DNA from 2 places in the Marinococcus halophilus genome. Region 1 is predicted to be linked to the other one. Evidence: predicted binding sites of a transcription regulator. Region 1 holds the regulator's gene; the other holds the start of a gene.
What was found. The regulator Rex, encoded in region 1, represses fermentation and respiration genes when NADH is low (regulators of the CRP and FNR family bind a similar motif). The targets are predictions, from matches to a motif close to TTGTGAAATATTTCACAA.

Region 1 (10,640 bases):
GGTTTGTGCCTGGCGGCGTTCGAAAAAACTATTATGTGGATAATAATGAAAATGCGATAGTAATGTGGGTGAATATGAATGAACGAGCATGAACCAATAGATATTCTGGCTGTGGAAACGAGCTGTGACGAAACAGCCGCTGCGGTGATCAGAAACGGCACGGAGATTCTGTCCAATGTCGTTCTCTCCCAGATGAAAAGCCATAAACGCTTTGGCGGAGTTGTGCCGGAGGTCGCTTCGAGACATCACGCGGAATCCATCACTCAGGTAATGGAACAGGCGCTCGAGGAAGCTGATAGTACATTTTCTGATTTATCCGCCGTGGCGGTTACAGAAGGGCCCGGACTTGTGGGAGCGCTTCTTGTGGGGGTAAATGCTGCGAAGGCGACAGCGTACGCAAAGGGACTGCCGCTGATCGGCGTCCACCATATAGCCGGCCATATCCAGGCGACCCGGCTGGAGGCAGAGTGGGAATATCCTGCGCTTGCGCTCGTTGTTTCCGGCGGTCACACGGAGCTTGTGCTGATCAGGGAAGAAGGACAGTACGAACTGCTGGGCCAGACGAGAGATGATGCAGTTGGGGAAGCATATGACAAAGTTGCACGCACGCTCGGCCTGCCGTATCCTGGAGGGCCGGAGCTCGATAAGCTGGCTAAGACGGGCGATCCATCTGTACCGCTTCCTGTGGCTTGGCTGGAGGAGGGGTCCTATGATTTCAGCTTCAGCGGCTTGAAATCAGCTGTCATGAATACGCTCCACAACGCCCGCCAGCGCGGAGAAGAATGGGCACCGGAAGACGTCGCGGCGAGCTTCCAGCAGAGCGTTATTACCGTGCTGACGGAAAAAACAGCCCGGGCGGCAGCGGCCTGTGAGGCGAAGCAGGTAATGGTTGTAGGCGGTGTGGCAGCCAATAGCGGCCTGCGGGCAGCAATGAAAGAGAAGTTCGAAGAAAGCGGCGTTAAGCTGCAGATTCCGCCGCTGCATTTATGTACTGATAATGCGGCTATGATCGGTGCTGCCGCCTATATCAACTGGAAAAAGGGAAACTTTTCCAGCATGGATTTAAACGGCGTGCCCGGCCTGCCGCTCCATATGTAACAAAAAGCCCGTGACCTCTTCTACTGAGGCCACGGGCTTTGCTGTGTAAAGGGAATGATCTAGGAACTGGATTCTTCAAGCTGCAGCTCTTCCCATTCTTCCATCAGCTGGTCGAGCTCGCTTCTTAATTCGTTAATCGACGACTGATAACCAGCTGCCTTTTCATGGTCTTCATATACGTCAGGTTCGAAGAGAGCAGCTTCCTGCTCCTCGACGAGCTGTTCCTTGGCTTCAATATCCTGTTCAATCTGTTCAATGCGGCGCTGCCGCTTGCGGGCCTCACGCTTGGCTGCTTTGTCGTCTGCAAATGAAGATTTTGCTGCCCCGGTGTCTTCAGGCTTTGGCCCTTCACGCTCAGCCTGGAGCGCCGCTTTTTCCCGTTCTTCTTCCTTTTTGAACAGATAATAGTCATAATCCCCGATGTAGTTGCGGACATCGCCATTTCCCATTTCAAGGATACGGGTTGCAATCCGGTTCAGAAAATACCGGTCGTGGGAAACAAACAAAATGGTGCCCGGATAATCAATCAGGGCGTCTTCAAGAACTTCCTTGCTGTCAAGATCGAGATGGTTGGTCGGCTCGTCGAGCAGCAGAAAATTCGACTTCTGCATCATCATCTTAGCAAGCGAAAGGCGCGCTTTTTCCCCGCCGCTTAAGTCAGATACCTGCTTCAGCACGTCCTCACCGGTAAATAAAAACTGGCCAAGCACCGTGCGGATGTCTTTTTCGTTTTCAAGCGGATATTCGTCCCACAGCTCCTGCAGCACGGTTTTGCCTGAATTCAGTTCGGCCTGCTGCTGGTCGTAATAGCCAAGGTCTACTTTACTTCCGAGCTGAATATGGCCTGCATCCGGCTCAAGCTCTCCCTTGATCGTTTTTAAAAAGGTACTTTTGCCCGTCCCGTTCGGTCCGATCAGCGCGATGCTCTCGCCACGCTGGGCCCGGACATTTAAATGCTCGAAGACGGGCGCCTTGTCGCCAAAGCGGAAGGTAAGGTCTTCTGCTTTTAGTACATCGTTGCCACTCTGCCGGTCAATGTCGAAGCGCAGGGAGGCAGATTTGCCGTCCCGCTGCGGTTTGTCGAGCTTATCCATTTTTTCGAGCTTTTTCCGCCGGCTCTGGGCCCGTTTTGTCGTAGAGGCGCGCACAATATTTTTCTGCACAAAGTCTTCAAGCTCGGCAATTTCCTTCTGCTGCTTTTCATAGGCCTGCATTTCCTGTTCAAACAGTTCCGCCCGTTTTTCCTGAAAGGCACTGTAGTTGCCGTAAAATAAGCGGGCTTTTTTATGAATGATTTCATACACCTTCGTCACGATCTGGTCCAGAAAATACCGGTCGTGGGAGACGATCAGGACAGCACCCGGATAGCTGCTTAAATACTGTTCGAGCCAGCGGAGGGTATCCATATCCAAATGGTTGGTCGGCTCGTCAAGAATCAGGAGATCGGGCCGGGACAGCAGCAGCTTGCCAAGGGCAAGTCGGGTCTTCTGGCCGCCGCTCAGTGACTGCACCGGTGTGTCGAGAGAGAAGCTGCCAAAGCCAAGGCCGGCAAGCACCGTGCGGATGTCGGATTCATAGCGGTAGCCGCCGCGGGCTTCGAATTCCTGCTGGCGCTGATCGTAATCGGCCATTAGCTTTTCGTAGGCTCTGGCGTCATCAATAATGTCGGGCTCAGCCATTCTTGCCTCCATGCGGCGCAGCTCGGCTTCAGCTTTTTGAAGGTGGGTAAAAACATCGAGCATTTCATCCCACATGGTTTTATCGCTGTTCAATCCGGTATGCTGCTCAAGGTATCCGAATGTCGTGCCTTTTGGCATCGTGACGGAGCCGGAATCATACGAGGATTCGCCAGCAAGAATTTTCAGAAGGGTGGATTTGCCGGCCCCGTTGTTGCCGACCAGGGCGACCCGCTCGCCTTCCTTGACTTCAAGTTTTATTTGATCAAGTACGGTTTCTGCCCCAAAAGACTTGGTGACAGCCGAACATTGAAGTAAAATCATATTTATATAGCTCCTTTAATTACAACTCTGATAATATCAGTGTATCGTACTTTTCCGTGAAACGCGAAACAGGATAAGTCTCGTGCATGACAAGCGTTTCGGTACGTTTTCACGGGGACACATGCTATACTGTCTACAGACGATGACAATACATTTAGGTGGAAATAACTATGAATACAGACCAGCAAAAAATTCCGCAGGCAACCGCAAAGCGGCTGCCCCTATATTATCGATTTCTAGAAAGCCTGTATGCAACAGGCAAAACCCGCGTTTCTTCAACGGAGTTGAGCGAGGCGGTGAAAGTGGACTCGGCAACGATCCGCCGGGATTTTTCGTATTTCGGTGCCCTCGGCAAAAAAGGCTACGGCTATAACGTCCAGTATCTGCTGTCGTTTTTTCGGAAAACCCTGGACCAGGACGAGGCAACGGACGTCGTGCTTCTTGGTGTCGGGAATCTCGGCAAAGCGCTGCTTCGCTATAATTTCTCCAAAAATGAAAACACTCGGATTGTGGCTGCATTTGATATTAATAAGGATATGGTGGGCGAGCAGATTGGAAATGTGCCGGTGTATCACACCGACGATCTGGCAGAAAAGCTTGAAGAACATAACGTGTCCGTAGCGATGCTCACGGTGCCATCCGCCGCCGCCCAGACAACTGGAGAAAAACTGGTGGAGGCAGGCATCAGCGGTATTTTAAATTTCACGCCGGCACGTTTATCCGTGCCGGCATCTGTACGCGTGCATCATATCGATCTTGCCATCGAGCTGCAGACACTCGTGTATTTTCTGAAAAATTATCCGCTGGACAGCGAATAGGGCTGCCGGGGGAAGACGTATATTAATCTATTAAAAAGGGACCGCCGAATACTGGCTGGTCCCTTTTGCTATTTCTTTTTGTTCTGCTCTGCCATGAGGCGCAGATAGTTGAAGCCCATAACGAAGTCATAGGCAGCAAAGGCGGCAAGCAGAATACTCCAGAATGACCAGGAGGACTCGCTGACGGAAAAATACGTAAACATCAGCAGCACTCCGCCCAGCACAAAGTAAAAAAGGGCAGCGGTGGAAGCTTTCATATTACATCAACCCCTGAACAAGCAGAATGAGTGCACCCTCGGCTTCACGCATAATACGCTCAATTTCATCCTGAAACAGTACCTGAATGCCAACCACAAACGCGTTCATGACAGAGTGAACGATAATCGGCACAATGATCCGTCCGGTTTTAACATACAAATAAGCAAACACAAAGCCGATCATGGTATAAACGAGCAGGTGCGTAAAATCCAAATGCACAGCAGCAAATATCAAAGAGCTGATGATGGCGGCAACGAAAAAGTTTGTGCGCTTGTACAGGGAGCCAAATATAGCTTTACGGAATACAAGCTCTTCAAGAATCGGGCCGATCACCGCCACGATAATTACAAAGGCTGGCATGCTGTTAACGAGCTCGATAATCTGCGCCGTATTTTCGGAGGCTGAATCAATGCCGAGCAGGTTCTGCTCAATCAGGCCGGCAACAATCTGACCGGCGTAGGCAAGGGCAAAGCCGATGAAAATCCAGGCAGTAGCGTTGGGCCATGGCATCTTCGGTTTATTAAACGCGAGCTGTTGGCCGCGTTCCGGGATTAACAAAATCAAAATGACAATTAAAGCGGTAATAAAGCTTGCAAAAATCCAGAAGTATGAAGCCTGCTGGTCGGAATCAAAGCTGCCTATAGCTAAAAGAGCCGGAACGGCAACGATGCCCGAGAGCTGCATAAGTACGTAAATGATAACAATGCTCCAGTAACGTGCGGCCATGGAAGGAAATCACTCCTAATCTTCGGTTAAATCTGTGTTAGAACGCTCCTATTGTATCACAGGTCTCTGCAGGAATAATAAAGAGAGCAACTGCGAATTTATGACAATTTTCAAATAGAAGGTTAACAAAGAGAGCAGCAGGGAATGTGAATGCAGGTGCCATCAAGCACCGGAGTGGGAAAAGACAGAAAAAATTTTCGGTTCCCTCTTGCAAACAAAGCCCAGGTTGATTAATATAATAATTGGGTTTAGCACTCGGGTTTAATGAGTGCTAACAAAATGGTGTTACTGTCGTTTCCGTTACATATAACGGACGATGAAAATATTCTAAGGAGGTTGTTTTCTTTGTTAAAGCCTTTAGGTGATCGACTCGTACTCGAACAAGTGGAATCAGAAGAAAAAACTGCTGGCGGTATTGTGCTGCCGGACTCCGCCCAGGAGAAACCACAGGAAGGACGCGTGGTGGCTGTTGGTTCCGGAGCTTTAAAAGACAACGGTGAACGCGTAACGCCGGAAGTAAGCGAAGGCGATATCGTCGTTTATTCGAAGTTTGCAGGCACAGAAGTAAAATACGACGGCAAAGAATATTTGATCGTTCGCGAAAGCGACATCCTCGCGGTAGTTCAGTAATCAGCTTCATTTCGAAATCAATATTTCATTAGGAGGATTTCATCATGGCTAAAGATATTAAGTTTAGTGAAAATGGCCGCCGCGCGATGCTCCGCGGTGTGGACGAACTGGCAAACGCTGTAAAAGTAACGCTTGGACCGAAAGGCCGTAACGTTGTTTTGGAGAAAAAGTTCGGTTCCCCGCTTATCACCAATGACGGTGTAACCATCGCCAAAGAAATCGAACTCGAAGATAACTTTGAAAATATGGGTGCGCAGCTTGTATCCGAAGTTGCCAGCAAAACGAATGACATTGCCGGTGACGGTACGACTACAGCAACCGTGCTCGCCCAGGCAATGATTCAGGAAGGCCTGAAAAACGTTACGTCCGGTGCGAACCCAATGGGTATCCGCCGCGGTATGGAGAACGCGACCAAGGTAGCGGTCGAGGAACTCCGTAACGTCAGCAAGCCAATTGAAGGCAAAGAATCCATCACGCAGGTCGGTGCTATTTCCGCAGGCTCTGAAGAAATCGGCCAGATCATTGCAGAAGCGATGGAGCGCGTAGGAAACGACGGCGTTATCACAGTCGAAGAATCCCGCGGCCTTGAAACAGAGCTTGAAGTTGTGGAAGGTATGCAGTTTGACCGCGGCTATGCTTCCCCGTACATGGTTTCCGACAATGAATCCATGACTGCAGAGCTCGATAATCCGTACATCTTAATTACGGACAAGAAGCTTACAAACATCCAGGAAGTACTTCCGCTGCTTGAACAGGTTGTACAGCAGAACCGTCCAATCCTCATCATCGCAGAAGATGTGGAAGGCGAAGCGTTGGCAACACTCGTTGTTAACAAGCTGCGCGGCACATTCAACGCAGTAGCAGTGAAAGCACCAGGCTTTGGCGACCGTCGTAAAGCAATGCTTGAAGATATTGCTACCCTTACCGGTGGTACGGTCATTACAGAAGATGTAGGTCTTGACCTGAAAACAGCGACAATTGATCAGCTCGGTCACGCTAACAAAATCACGATCGATAAAGACAACACAACGATCGTAGAAGGAAGCGGCGATCCGCAGACGATCAGCGCACGTGTTACACAGCTTCGTACGCAGATGGAAGAAACGACTTCCGAATTCGACCGTGAAAAACTTCAGGAGCGCCTCGCGAAGCTTGCCGGCGGCGTAGCCGTTGTTAAAGTCGGCGCAGCTTCTGAAACGGAAATGAAAGAGCGCAAGCTCCGCATCGAAGACGCCCTCAGCTCTACACGCGCAGCGGTAGAAGAAGGCATTGTCTCCGGCGGCGGTACCGCGCTGATGAACGTCTACAAAAAAGTAGAAGAAGAAATGAACAACACAACAGGCGACGAAGCAACCGGCGTGAAAATTGTTCTCCGTGCCCTCGAAGAACCACTCCGTCAGATTGCTCATAACGCAGGCCTTGAAGGCTCCGTTATCGTTGAGCGCCTGAAAACAGAAGCAGTTGGACACGGCTACAACGCAGCGACCGGCGAATGGGTAAACATGATTGACGCAGGCATTGTCGATCCTACAAAAGTTACCCGCTCCGCGCTGCAAAACGCATCGTCCGTATCCTCCATGTTCCTGACAACCGAAGCAGTTATCGCCGATATCCCAGAAGAAAATGGCGGCGGTGCCGGCGGCGGCATGCCAGACATGGGTGGCATGGGCGGAATGGGCGGCATGATGTAGGGCCAACAGGATGTTGGTCACCCGGACGGCTGCGACAGGACGTCGCGGCTTGCGTCCGGGCTCCGCTCAATCCTATGCTATAACCCAGTTTTAATGAAAATGAGCAGAATGCTAATATTTTGCTAACATTTGAATAGAATTTACTTTAAGCTTCTCATGAGTTCACTGAACTTGTGGGAAGCTTTTTTATATTGTTTTTAGTCATTAGGAGCGAAGGCTAGTACCTGTTAGACGAACAACCCAATCGCTAAAAAAGTAAACTGGATACTCGGACACAATAATCGTAAAGTTCTCAATAACTTCTCCAAATCCTCTCTTCAATGAAGTCAAAATCATCTAAAAGCTCTCTTCCATTAGATTTCTGGCTTTACTTTAATATGGTAAAATTTAGCCGATATATGTAAAAAAGGGGGGAGTTTAATGAGGTATAAAGAAAAGAAAAAATGGTATAAACGGATTCCGGGATATCGTTCCAGGGTGAAGTGGAAGATGATTACAGCTTCTATTATTTATGCTTTAATTTTATTTGTTATACTAGTTCCAACTGATTCTTCTACAGAAATAGCTGGGGAAAATACGGCCGAAGATGCTACAGAATTAGAAGCAGAAGATGCTACAGCAGCTACGGATAAGCAAAAGAATAACGAAGAGAAAGAAAAACAGAAAGCGAAGGAAGAGCGTGAGGCTGAGGAAGAGGCTGAGCAGGAAGCCAAGGAAGAGGAAGAGCGCCAGGCTGAAGAAGCCGAGCGGGAAGCAAGGAAAGAAGAAGAGCGCCAGGCTGAAGAGGAAGCGGAGCGGGAAGCCAAGGAAGAAGAGGAGCGTCAGGCTGAAGAGGAAGCGGAGCAGGAAGCCAAGGAAGAGGAAGAACGCCAGGCTGAAGAGGAAGCGGAGCAGGAAGCCAAGGAAGAGGAAGAACGCCAGGCTAAAGAGGAAGCGGAGCAGGAAGCCATGGAAGAGGAAGAGCGTCAGGCTGAAGAAGAATCCAGCGGATCTGCTTCCCAGGAGCAGGCGGTCAGGCAGGCTCAGAGTTATCTGGACTATACAGCCTTTTCTAAATCAGGGTTGATCGAGCAATTAGAATATGAGGGCTTTAGCACAGAGGATGCAACATACGCTGTGGAAAACATCACAGTGGACTGGGAGGAGCAGGCGGTCAGCCAGGCTCAGGATTATCTGGAATACACCGCATTCTCCGAATCAGGATTGATTGAGCAATTGGAGTATGATGGTTTCAGTTCATCGGAAGCGGCTCATGGTGTGACAAACGTCTCAGTGGACTGGGAGGAGCAGGCGGTGCTTCAGGCCGAGGATTATCTGGAGTACAGTTCTTTTTCAAGACAGGGCCTGATTGATCAATTGACCTTTGAAGGGTTCAGCACAGAGCATGCCACCTATGCTGCCGGCCAGGTTGGTTTATAATAGACATATTGATTTTAAGGGAACAGCAAAGGCTGCTCCCTTTATTCATAGGCAATGGCTTTTACAATGAAAAGGTATAAAAGAATGTTGAATAAACAAATGAATTTCATTTGGGAGGAAATGCTATGAAAAACATACGATGGGGCATTATAGGGTGCGGTAACGTGACAGAGGTGAAAAGCGGTCCTGCCTTTCAATTGGCCGAAAACAGCTCCCTACAGGCGGTGATGAGAAGAAATGGAGAAAAGGCGAGGGATTATGCGGAACGTCACGGGGTGCCCAGCTGGTACGATAAAGCGGAGGACCTTATCCATGACGCTGAAGTGGATGCCGTTTATATTGCCACGCCGCCTTCTTCGCACAAGCAATATACGATCATGGCTGCCGACGCAGGGAAGCCAGTATATGTGGAAAAACCAATGGCAGGCAGCACAGACGAATGTGCAGAAATGATAAAAGCCTGTGAAAATAACGGTGTACCGTTGTTTGTTGCCTACTATAGGAGATCTCTGCCGCGTTTTCGAAAGGTGAAAGAGCTGCTGGATGCCGGAAGCATTGGAGAGGTGCGGTTTGCTTCTATTCAGCAGACCCAGCCCATCGTTCAAAAAGATGAAAAAGGCGAATGGCCGTGGAGGGTAAACCCTGAAAAGAGCGGTGCAGGTCTATTCTACGACGTAGGCTCTCATACGCTGGATCTCTTTGATTACCTGCTCGGTCCTTTAAGCGATGTAAAGGGTTCTGCGGTCAATCTGGCTGATTCCTATGCGGCTGAAGACACGGTGAGCGGCACATGGAAATTTGAAAGCGGAGCTGTCGGGATAGGTGTATGGAATTTTTCTTCCTATAATAAAGAAGACGATAACCGCATTGTTGGCACAAAAGGGGAAATAACGTTCTCGACGTTTGACGACAAGCCGATTATCCTTCTGAACGAAGCCGACGAAGAGTTTTTTTATATCGAGCATCCGAAGCATATTCAGTATCACCATATTCAATCTATTATTGATGAACTGCTTGGGAAAGGAACTTGTCCAAGCACCGGTGAAACGGCGTTCCGTACTAATCAGGCAATGGAAGAATTAGTAAAAGAATATTATTAGAAGGTCTTCGCTAAGCGTTATTTATTGACGTTTGGCGAATTTTATATTAGCATATGCTTATATAATAAAACGATGGTAGGTGAATGTATGGAAAAGATTAAACCGGAAATTAAAGACACTGCTTCTGTGCTGAAGCTTTTGGGCGATAACACCCGTCTTTCCATTGTCAGCCTTGTACAAAACCATGAATGCTGCGTATGTGAATTCGTGGAGCTTCTGGATATGTCGCAGTCATCGGTGAGCCAGCACCTCCGAAAGCTCCGGGACGCCGGTCTTGTTAAAGAGCAGCGGAAGGGCCACTGGATTTTTTATTCGTTTAACCGGGAGCACCCTTCTGCAGAAATGGTGGAGGACATACTCCAGCATGTACCGGATCAAAACGAAAAGCTGCAGCAGCTGGAACGGGACGGCCTGCGCATTAATTGCGACTGAGGATCATCACCACTGGAATTAATATTTTGTGAAATGAGGATGCAGTAATGAGTAAAAAGAAATTGTATTTTTTATGTACAGGTAATTCCTGCCGCAGCCAGATGGCTGAAGGCTTCGGCCGTTATTTCCTGGGAAATGACTGGGAGGTCCGTAGTGCCGGTATCGAAGCCCACGGCCTTAATCCAAATGCGGTCGAAGCCATGAACGAAGTCGACATCGATATTTCCACGCAGGAGTCGAGCATGATCGATCCGGAGTATTTAAACAATGCGGACATGGTGGTTACGCTTTGCGGGGATGCTAACGACAAGTGTCCAATGACCCCTCCGCACGTTACGAGGGAGCACTGGGGCTTTGATGACCCGGCAAAAGCAGAGGGCACAGAGGAAGAACGCTGGGCGGTTTTCCAGCGCGTACGTGATGAAATTAAAAACCGTATTCAAAAATTTGCAGAAGAAGGAAAGGAGT
Region 2 (10,640 bases), on a different contig from region 1:
AGAATGAGCGCCGGGGCGACCATTGCGTAGCCTAATTGTTTTTCATTTAATTGAAATTTACCTCCAGGTTTTTTAGCCATGCGGGTTCCTCCTTTGAATCCGTATTATTCTTCATTCAAAACGGCGCTCAATTTGCGGTCCATATTAGCGGCTGCTTCTTCAGCCGTAATTTCTCCCGCTGCTGCCCGTGAAAGTTCAATCTGCATAATATCTGATACTTCCGGATAATTTGCTGTTACTGGACGCGGCACAGCATTTTGCAGCGTTTCGACGAACGCTTCGTCCGCAAACAAAGCATTTGCCTCCTGGATTTCTTCATCCTCGTACAAAGATTCAATGGTAGGAGCCCGGCTGCCTTCGAGAGCGCCAATCTTCTGTCCCTGCTTACTGGACATAAACTTCACAAATTCCCATGAAGCTTCGACTTCTTCAGAGTTTTTGTTGATCATGGTAGTCCATCCGCCCAGCGCGGAGGCACTTCCCTCGCTTCCTTCCGGAAGGGTAGTAAAGCTGACGTTGTCAGGAATACTGGAGATTTCCGGGTCGGTTGATGTGGATAGCATATAAGGCCAGTTTCTGGCGAAAACGGTGTTGCCGGTATTGAAAGCATTCTCTGTCTCAATTTCCTGGAAATTTAAAATATTATTAGGCACAAAATCAGACTGGGTGATATCAATCATTTGTTGAATTCCTGCCACAGCTTCAGGGGAATCGACGACCACCTCCTGATTTTCGTTAATGATCTGGCCGCCGTAGGCTCCTATAAACTCAATGGCATTCGTAACGAGGCCTTCATACTGGGAGGCCTGCATGGTGTAGCCGAAGGAAGTGCCTTCTTCGCCCTGAAGACTGGAAGCCTGGGTTTCGAGCTCCTCCCATGTTTCCGGAGGCTCATCTACAATATCCTCCCGGTAAAATAGCAGGCCGGCATCTGTATAAACTGGCATGGCATACTGTCTGCCATTATAAGAAGTAGCTTCAATAGGCGCGGGGAAATGGGCATCTATATCGACATTGTCTCTTTCGATCAGGCGATCGAGCGGGAGGGCATAGCCGGCCTGCGCAAATTCTGCCGGCCAGACGACGTCGGCTGCAAACACGTCAATTTCATCACTGCCGCTGCTCAAAATCGTGACGTACTGATTATGCTGCTCACTGCTGCTTGGTGGCATCTCTCGAACCTCCACATTGATATTTGGATGTTCTTCTTCAAATGCCTTAATCGTTGCGTTCGTCGCGTTGGTCGTATCTACACCGCGGGCGTACGTAATCGTTACTTCGTCCTCAGCGGTGGGGGAGATATCCGCATTGGAACATCCGGCGAGCAGTATAAACGCGCCTGTAACGGCTGCAGCTTTTTTCATACAAATTCCTCCTTATATGAAATCGATTTCAAAAAGTCCGAAACGTTTCGGATAGCAAAGAGAAGAGAGAAGCTTACTAGCTTCCTGGAGGCCCGGTGGATTCCCGCACAGTCAGCGACGCAGGAATTACCAGGCTGGCAGGCGTTTCTTTTCCTTCAATCTTCTCAATAAGTAATTCACAGGCTTTGCGGCCCAGCGTGTACCTGTCCTGATGGACAGTCGTAAGCGGAGGGGAAAAGTACTCCGCCAGCACGAGGTCGTCGAAGCCGATAATCGACAGATCCCGGGGAAGGGTGTAGCCGAGCTGATGAGCTGCCCGCATGACACCATGAGCCATCAAATCACTTGCGCAAAAGACGGCCGTAATATGCGGCTGAGCCTGTAGCAGCTCAAGAGCTTCCTGCTCTGCAAGCTTTTCCTCGAAGGCTGCTTCCCGGACGTACTCCTCCCGGAAAGGCAGGCCGAACTCATGGAGCGTTTCTTCATAACCTTTTCGTCGTTCCTTGGAGACGTAGGCGTAGTGGTGGCCGTTGATAAAAGCGATATGTTCATGCCCAAGTTCAATCAAATGCACAATCGCCTGGCGGGCACCGTCTGCGTTATCGGTGGTGACGAAGCTTGCAGACCCGCTTCCCACCGGATTATCAATAAACACGCCCGGAAGCCCGGTAGCTGCAAGCTCTTCAGTGGCGGAGTGGTCGTGGGGAAGGTTCTGGGTGATTACTCCTTCGAGCTGCCGTTCCCGGCACATTTGATAGTACGTGCGACCGCCGGCAGGTCGGGATTGAAACAGAATAAGGTCATAACCGCGCTCACTGGCATATTCATTTACTCCGGCCAGAATATCAAGGGTGAACGTATCCTTTGGATTGGACGGAAAAGATTGGGAGGTTAATAGCCCAATCGTCTTCGAACGATTCATAACGAGGCCGCGGGCGATGTGATTTGGCGTATAGTCGAGCTGTTCAGCGATCTCCTGGATACGTTGGCGGGTCTGTTCATTGACGTCGCTGTATCCATTCAGAGCTCTTGAAACAGTAGTGACAGAAACGCCGGCTGCTTTAGCGATATCTTTTATGGTATTCATGATCAGCCTCCGAAACGTTTTGGAAGAATGATTTCATTATAGAAAACGCTTTCAATTAACGCAACCCTTAATTTGTGTTTTTTCAAAATTAGAACAAAAAAACAGGGCTTTTCTATGAATCATTAAAATTGATTAACGCCGCTCAACCTAGTAAACTAGCGGTAAATAAGCGATAAGAAGGAGTGGACAGTATGGAGCATGCTTCAGGCAACAAAAGGACCGTCCAACCTAACAAACAACAAATGCTGAATAGATTAAAGCGCATTGAAGGACAGGTGCGCGGCGTTCACGATATGGTGGAAAATGACCGTTACTGTGTGGATATTTTAAACCAGATTGCAGCCATTCAGTCTGCGACTAATAAAGTGTCGCTGGCGTTAATGGAAGACCACACCTCGCATTGCGTAGCAAATGCAATTAAAGACGGGGAAGGCGAAGAATCCATTGAAGAGCTGATGGCCGTTATGAGACGGATGATGAAGTGATTTTTGACAATACCCCATAGGTGTATTATACAATGAGGGTACAGAAAGGATGGTTGAGATGAAAAAAGAAACGATCCAGGTTGAAGGCATGAGCTGCGGCCACTGTGTCTCTGCAGTAGAAGGCGGCGTTGGTGAACTGCAGGGCGTTTCTAATGTGAAAGTAAATCTTGATACTGGAGCCGTAGATGTAGAATATGATCCAGAAGTAACCTCGCGAAAAGATATTGATGAAGCGATAGATGATCAGGGATACGATGTGGTATCCGCGTAAATAATAAAGAGGAGCGGATCGTGGCTGCACGGTCCGCTTTTCTATGCAATTTTTATTTGCAAAATACTATACGGGGGTATAATATTAGAAGAAAGCTTGTAAGAAAGTGAGGTGCCATGATGGAAAAGCAGACAGCCAATAACCTTGCTCATTGGAACGCATCCATAGAGGGCATGACCTGCGCAGCCTGCTCCCGAAGGATTGAAAAGCAGGTGGGGAAAATGGAGGGTGTGTCGGAAGCCTCTGTTAATTTAACGACCGAAAAGCTTTCAGTGCAATACGATCCAGACGAAGTATCGCCGCATGACATGGAAGAAAAAGTAGAACGGACCGGATACAGCGTCCGCCGCAGCGAAGCGGTGTTTGACGTTACCGGAATGACCTGTGCGGCCTGTGCCAACCGGGTGGAAAAGAAGCTGAATAAACTGCCCGGAGTGTCAGAAGCTTCTGTCAACCTGGCGATGGAGCGTGCAACGGTGCACTACCTGGACGGGGAAGTTTCTGTAGAAGATATGGAACAGGCAGTAGATAAATTAGGGTACGGGTTAACCGAACGAACCGGGGAAGAGACCGTAGATCCGAGAGAAAAGGAGCAGCGGAAAAAAGGATGGCAGCTGCTGATTTCTGCGCTTTTGACCCTGCCGCTTGTATGGACAATGGTATCCCATTTTGGATTTTTGTCCTTTCTCTGGTCTCCGGAAGTACTGATGAACCCATGGGTTCAGTTAGGCATTGCAACGCCGGTTCAGTTTATCATCGGTTCCACGTTTTACCGGAGCGCCTATAAATCTCTGCGAAGCGGCAGTGCCAATATGGATGTGCTGGTCGCATTGGGAACCTCGGCTGCTTATTTTTACAGTCTGTATTTTGTGCTCACTGGCAACACGTCTGAGGGCCTGTATTTTGAAACATCAGCTGTGATCATTACACTTATTCTTCTTGGCAAATGGTTCGAAGCGAAAGCGAAAGGACGTACTTCGCGCGCCATTAAATCGCTGCTTTCCTTAAAGGCGGAAACCGCACTGGTTGAACGCGGCGGGGAAGTAACAGAAATAAAAAGTGAAGAGGTTCAGGTGGGCGACGTTGTCCATGTGAAACCGGGCGCGAGAGTGCCGGTTGACGGGGAAGTTATGGACGGCCGGTCGTCTGTGGATGAATCAATGCTTACGGGTGAAAGCATTCCGGTGGAAAAAGACAAGGGAGATCCGGTGATTGGTGCAACGGTAAATGGAAATGGACGTATCCGCATGCGCGCCACCCGGGTCGGCAAGGATACGGCGCTGTCGCAAATAGTCCGGGTCGTCGAAGAAGCCCAGGGCGGAAAGGCAGAGATTCAGCGCCTTGCGGACCGCGTGTCCGGAGTGTTTGTACCGATTGTGATTGGCATCGCACTTTTGACCTTTCTCGCCTGGATCATTTTTGTGGAGCCGGGAGCGCTTGAAGCAGCACTTCTGCCTACCATTGCTATCCTCGTTATTGCCTGCCCGTGTGCGCTCGGCCTGGCCACGCCGACGTCCATCATGGCAGGGTCCGGCAGAGCTGCTGAAAACGGTGTGCTTTTTAAAGGCGGCCAGTATTTGGAAAGCACCGGGGCAGTGGAAACGATTCTTCTTGATAAAACCGGCACAATTACGAAAGGAGAGCCGGCAGTGACTGATATTGTACCGGCACTGGACTGGACAGAGCAGGAGCTGCTAAAGCACGCCGCCGGAGCGGAGCAGTCCTCCGAGCACGCGCTGGCTCAGGCGATTGTCCAGGAGGCAGTACAGAAAAATATTACGCTGCAGCGTGCATCTTCGTTTGAAGCAATTCCCGGCAAAGGAGTGCTCGCAGTCACAGGCGCCGGTACCGTAGCAGTTGGAACAAATGCCTGGCTGGCGGAGCGCCGCGTGGAGGGCATTCCCGAAGGATCTGAAAGCGAAAAGATGGAAGCCGAGGGCAAAACAGTTATGGGTGTAGCAGTAAACGACCGCTTTGCCGGCTGGATTGCCGTCGCTGATACTGTGAAGGAGACGTCCAGGCGGGCAGTAGAACGCATGCAGGCAGCGGGGCTTGAAGTCGTCATGATCACTGGTGATAATGAGAAGACTGCCCACGCCATTGCAGCAGAAGTAGGGATCGACCGCGTGATTGCGCGCGTGCTTCCTGAGCAGAAAAGCAGCGAAGTAACGCGTCTGCAGCGTGAAGGGCGGCGCGTCGCCATGGTCGGGGACGGCATCAATGACGCTCCAGCGCTTGCGACAGCGGATATCGGCATGGCTGTAGGCACAGGCACGGATATCGCCGTGGAGGCAGCCGATATTACGCTCATGCGCGGGGATCTGAACAGCGCAGCAGACGCCGTACTCATGAGCCGAGCAACGATGAAAAACATTAAAGAAAATTTATTCTTTGCGTTTGTGTATAATTCTGTCGGCATTCCTATTGCCGCTATCGGCCTGCTCGCTCCCTGGGTGGCCGGGGCAGCCATGGCGTTCAGTTCAGTTTCCGTCGTACTGAACGCCCTGCGCCTCCAGCGGATGAAAATTTCATAATACAAACAGGCAGGGCCAGGCGGCTCTGCCTTTTGTAATCGGGCTGGGTGGAAAGTATTATGAATCCTGTTCATTACTATATGACTATTAATTTTCTTTTTTTTAAGCTATAATAAGCAGGTAATCTTAGGTCTAATATAACGGTTTGGGTTTCGTGCACAACATTTTCTTAATGAAAAAGTAACTCAAGGAGGCTGTTTAAAATAGCTGCAAACTGTATGTCCCCGTCTATAGTAAACGCTAAAATTACCAATTCTGACTCTATCGATAAAATCACAAAATGCCTGTATCAAAGCGCTACCACTGAGCTTGGCCGGTTAACTGCTTCTATTAACAGTGCTCAGGCAGAGCTAAATTTATTAATGCAGGAGCTTCAAAAATTTAAAAATAAATCCGTTTGATGGCCGAGCTTTAGCACATCTGACAGAAGGCTTATCTATACAAAAAACAGACAGTGGCGCCTGGCCCTGTCTGTTTTTAGTCTGCCCCCATTTTTTTATCCAGGAGGGCGGCTATAACGAACATAAAAATCATACCGATGCTTACGACGAATAAGTCGGGACCGATCCAGCGGGTGAATACCATGCTTAAAATTAATACAGAGAAAAAGGCGATAAAGGTTACATTCGCCGCTGCGAACCGGTGCCTCCGGCCGTGCTGTTTAATGCGTGCAATGACGTAAATAACGGCATTTAACGCCAGGCCGATAAATAACAGGTAGTACAGGTTTAAGGTCAACTCCATAACTCATCGATCTCCTCAATTACATTCTGGTATGTATGCGCGCCCGGGCGTTTTTCATATCACTTTATATGGTAACATGAACTTGAAACAGGCGGTAGAAAAGATAAACTGTGCTTTCGTATGCTACACTGGCTGTAGAAGTTAGTGAGGGAAGGAAGGAACAACGACAATGCAGATAGAAAAATACGAAGGCATGCCTCCAAGCGAAGTGCTTCAGGGCATCTTATATTTACACGCTCAGCTTTTTGAAAAAATGGAACCGATGCACCAGACCCTTGAGCAGGCGGAAGCGTCTCTTGTGCAGGTAGCCAGAGAGGAAGGGAAAATCCTCGGCTACGATATCAGCTACGCAAAAGACGAGGGCGTATGGTACAGCTGGCTGAACGGCATGGAAGAAGCGTTTGAAGATGATGGATGGAGAAGCCGTCTCGTCGGCAATGTGCTTATTCATGCCCGCGAGCAGGGGTACCAGGTTGTACAGACGAAGCTCGCCCACCAGTACCCGGAATTCATTGACATGCTTCAGGCAGCAGGATTTCAGGTGAAAGAGGAGCTGCCGGATGAACGTATCTGGCTCGAAAAGAAACTGTAGTAAACTAAAAGAGGCCGGCCCGGCCTCTTTTTTCATAGGAAGAAATCACGTTTCTTCTCCCGTTGCTTTTCAAACTCGAAGGTATTCGGCATACTGGTGAGAAAGAAAGGGGGCCAAGGCATGAAAAATATGGAAGTGGGGCTGCTGATCCTTCGGGTGGTGACGGGCATAATATTTTTAGCGCACGGAGCAGATAAATTAATGAATGGGATGAGTGCTTCTGCTGCTTCGTTTGGCAGCATGGGTATGCCGGATGGTACAGCGCCTACTGTGGCAGTCATCGAAGCCGTGGGCGGCGTTTTACTTATTCTGGGAGTGCTGACACGGGTGGTCGCCGGCCTGTTTGCGATAATCATGCTCGGAGCAATCGTGACGGTTAAATGGCAGCAGGGGCTGGTTGGAGGCTTTGAGCTCGACCTGATACTTATGGCTGCTTCTATCCATCTGGTGCTTGCCGGAAGCAGGATGCTTGCCTTAAAGAAACGGAAAAAGAAAAAGGTTTTCTAAAACAGTAAACGACCAGCGGAACGTCACCCCCGCTGGTCGTTTATTTCTTTACGCTTTCTCGTTGGAGGTATAAGGCTCCATCTTTTTCCACTGCGTGCGGATTGTCGACGAAGCGACACCATACCGTTCCGCTATTTCTTTTTGCGTGCCGCCGCCTACGGCGTATTCAAGAGCAGCTGCCTGGGCTTCCGGTTTGCGGATCACTGGATTTTCCTGTTCGCAGAACTGAATCCACAAATCCGAAGCTGCAGCTGCTGCATCCGTGGACAGCCGGGAAGAGCTTTCAAGCGTCTCAATCACTTTCTGCTGATCCTCGTTTAAAGCACCAGTCGATGCCGAAGCGGCTTCTTTTGTTTCGGTTTCGGCACCGTCCTCTGTTTCAGCGGAAGGGGAGGCGCTATCTGCTTCCTGGTATTTATCCTGCAGGTCATCCTTGAGCGTGCGGAGCACGTCCGGCAGATGATGAGTAATCCAGCCTGCTTTATCCGCTTCATCGTCCGGCACAGAGCCGGTAACGCTTTTGATGACATCATCGGCGAAGTCGGGATGGAACGGCAGCAGACCAAGCATCGGGTACCACTTATCCTCTACAGGAACTAAAAAGGCAAGGAATACAATGTTTTCCTGCAGATCGCGGAAAAAGGACAAAGGTTCAATATGGTGAACTTCTTCGCTCAGCAGGTCAGTGACTTCGTACCAGTCGTCGGTCATTTTATTCAGGCGGAACAATGACAGGTTATGTCCGGTCCAGTTGGAATAAAGCCGCTGGAGCCGGGGATGCTGATTATTTTGCTCGATCTGCTGGTGAATATTCATCCATTTCCGGCGTTCGTTGCCGTGCAGTAAAAAGTCGGCAAGCGCCAGGTTTTGGACAAATTTATGCCAGGCGTAAGGAAAATAATTCGGCCGGTAGACGCGGCGGTAATAATGGCTGAAATCCCTCCGGCTGTCTTTGTTGGCAGCGGCGGCAAGATCCAGCTGTATGTTGGTTACTTCTTCGGTCGTATAAGCTGGCTGGTTGGCGGGATCGCCGCAGCATTTTTTGTATTTTTTTCCGCTGCCGCAAGGGCACGGGTCATTTCGTGAAATACTCATACATTCAAGCTCCTTCTCACTAGTATGTTGCTATTCCTTCAAATTCTAACATACATTGCCCCAAAATGGGGAATCACTGCGCTTTAAGGGCCTGCGGACAGAGAAAAACCCTCCACAGCGGAAGGGCTATTCAGGCTTTAAGTTTGTTTTAATAAAGGGATCGCTTAGTTTGTTGTCTGCCCGTTCGCGTTTTCCCATACACGGCGGAGCGTATCTGCGCTGTGACGGAAATTATCCGTTTCTTCTTCGTCCAGCGGTAGTTCGATTACTTCCCGTATACCCTCGCGGTTAATTACAGCCGGAACGCCAATGCACAGATTGTGTTCTCCGTACTGTCCCTCGAGATAGGCACTGACGGTCAGAACGCTGTTTTCGTTCTTTAAGATGGCGTTTGTGATGCGGGTAAGGCCCATAGCAATGCCGTGACTCGTAGCGCCTTTACGTTCAATGATTTCATAAGCAGCTCCGCGCACGTCTTTAATCATCTTTTTTACTTCATCTACGCTTTTCCTTTCCTGCTTCTCTGCTAAATCCAGAACGTTCCGGCCGCCCACGTTAGCCTGGCTCCAGACGGCAAGTGAGGTATCCCCGTGTTCACCAATGATATAGGCGTGAGCATTCTGGGCGGCAGTGTCGAAGTAATCACTCAGCATAAACCGCAGGCGGGCAGTATCAAGAATGGTGCCGCTCCCGATGACTCTTTCACTCGAAAGCCCGCTGAACTGCTGCGTGGCATACGTAAGGATATCCACAGGGTTAGTAGCGATAAGAAATATCCCGTCAAAGCCGCTGCCCATTACCTGTCCGACAATATTTTTAAAAATTGCTGTATTTTTGCCAACAAGGTCGAGACGGCTCTCGCCGGGTTTTTGGTTGGCACCGGCTGTAATACATACAATATCGGCATCCCGGCAGTCTTCATACGTGCCAACCCACGTTTTGGTAGGATGGGGCGCAAAGGCTTTGCCGTGGTTCAGGTCCATCACGTCACCTTCGGCTTTGCGTTCATCCAGATCGATGATCACGAGCTCCTCAACGACAGCCTGATTAATTAACGAAAATGCATATCCGCTGCCGACAGCTCCGGCTCCGACAACAACAACCCGGTGGACGTGATTTCTTTTCATGTATAAAATCCCCTTTCGAATTTAAATCATGTGAATACCTGAGCAATATTTATCTACTTGTATTGTGCACTATTTCACAAAAGGATGCAAGCAGGAAGATTATATAATTGTGAACAAATAATGAAATTAAGTATTGGTTAGGTTTTGCAAAGGGAAGAGTCAGAAAAGAGGAGGAATGTTTCAATGGAAAATACATTAAAATACGCCCTCCCGGCAGCATTGACATGGGCGGTTATTGGACTGCTTGCCGGCCTTAATCTGGAGCGGGGATGGCTGTGGGTGCTAGCTTTTGTAGTTTTTGGTTTCCTTGTCAGCTTTGTTACGATGATAATTGCGCAATGGATTATTTCAAAAATAAATATGTAATTAACTCCGGAATAATTAGGGAAAGGTATACGTAACGATTCTAGACAAAAAGGAGCGTGTGGAGATGGAGAGAACAAACAGCCGGCGGCCAGTCATAGCTATAACTGGAGCGAGCGGTTACATCGGAAGAAATCTGATGACGGAGCTGAAGAAGCATGCAGATATTATTGCCCTGTCGAGAAATATAAGCACAAAAGAAAACGAAGAGCACGTAACGTGGCGCTCGTGTGACTTGTTTTCACTAAAGGACGCAGAGAAAGCACTTGAAGGCGCAGATTACGCGCTGTACTTAGTTCATTCTATGATGCCGACGTCCAAATTAACCCAGGGCCGGTTTGAGGATATGGATGTCATTCTGGCGGATAATTTCGCGCGCGCTGCCGAGCAGCAGCAGGTAAAGCAGGTCGTTTATTTGAGTGGCATCATTCCTAAGGCCGACCGGTTGTCCCGTCATTTAAGCAGCCGCCT

Region 2: B5066_RS03965 (L-lactate dehydrogenase) is a predicted target of Rex. The motif match lies at 9,869-9,886, and genes of this name have one in related genera.

The regions. Positions count from the first base shown of each region.
Region 1 covers NZ_FVZD01000004.1:5,813-16,452, forward strand. Annotated here, with positions in the region: gene rimI (ribosomal protein S18-alanine N-acetyltransferase) at 1-92, shown strand, start outside; gene tsaD (tRNA (adenosine(37)-N6)-threonylcarbamoyltransferase complex transferase subunit TsaD) at 79-1,098, shown strand; gene B5066_RS01220 (ABC-F family ATP-binding cassette domain-containing protein) at 1,158-3,098, opposite strand; gene B5066_RS01225 (redox-sensing transcriptional repressor Rex) at 3,269-3,916, shown strand; gene B5066_RS01230 (DUF4305 domain-containing protein) at 3,985-4,173, opposite strand; gene B5066_RS01235 (CPBP family intramembrane glutamic endopeptidase) at 4,175-4,900, opposite strand; gene groES (co-chaperone GroES) at 5,246-5,530, shown strand; gene groL (chaperonin GroEL) at 5,575-7,221, shown strand; gene B5066_RS01250 (Ltp family lipoprotein) at 7,642-8,640, shown strand; gene B5066_RS01255 (Gfo/Idh/MocA family protein) at 8,766-9,740, shown strand; gene B5066_RS01260 (ArsR/SmtB family transcription factor) at 9,828-10,172, shown strand; gene arsC (arsenate reductase (thioredoxin)) at 10,220-10,640, shown strand, end outside.
Region 2 covers NZ_FVZD01000005.1:297,480-308,119, forward strand. Annotated here, with positions in the region: gene B5066_RS03910 (carbohydrate ABC transporter permease) at 1-80, opposite strand, end outside; gene B5066_RS03915 (ABC transporter substrate-binding protein) at 105-1,364, opposite strand; gene B5066_RS03920 (LacI family DNA-binding transcriptional regulator) at 1,441-2,451, opposite strand; gene B5066_RS03925 (metal-sensitive transcriptional regulator) at 2,634-2,936, shown strand; gene copZ (copper chaperone CopZ) at 2,995-3,207, shown strand; gene B5066_RS03935 (heavy metal translocating P-type ATPase) at 3,324-5,741, shown strand; gene B5066_RS03945 (hypothetical protein) at 6,219-6,485, opposite strand; gene B5066_RS03950 (hypothetical protein) at 6,655-7,077, shown strand; gene B5066_RS03955 (DoxX family protein) at 7,198-7,584, shown strand; gene B5066_RS03960 (SEC-C metal-binding domain-containing protein) at 7,633-8,679, opposite strand; gene B5066_RS03965 (L-lactate dehydrogenase) at 8,844-9,806, opposite strand; gene B5066_RS03970 (hypothetical protein) at 9,990-10,172, shown strand; gene B5066_RS03975 (NAD-dependent epimerase/dehydratase family protein) at 10,237-10,640, shown strand, end outside.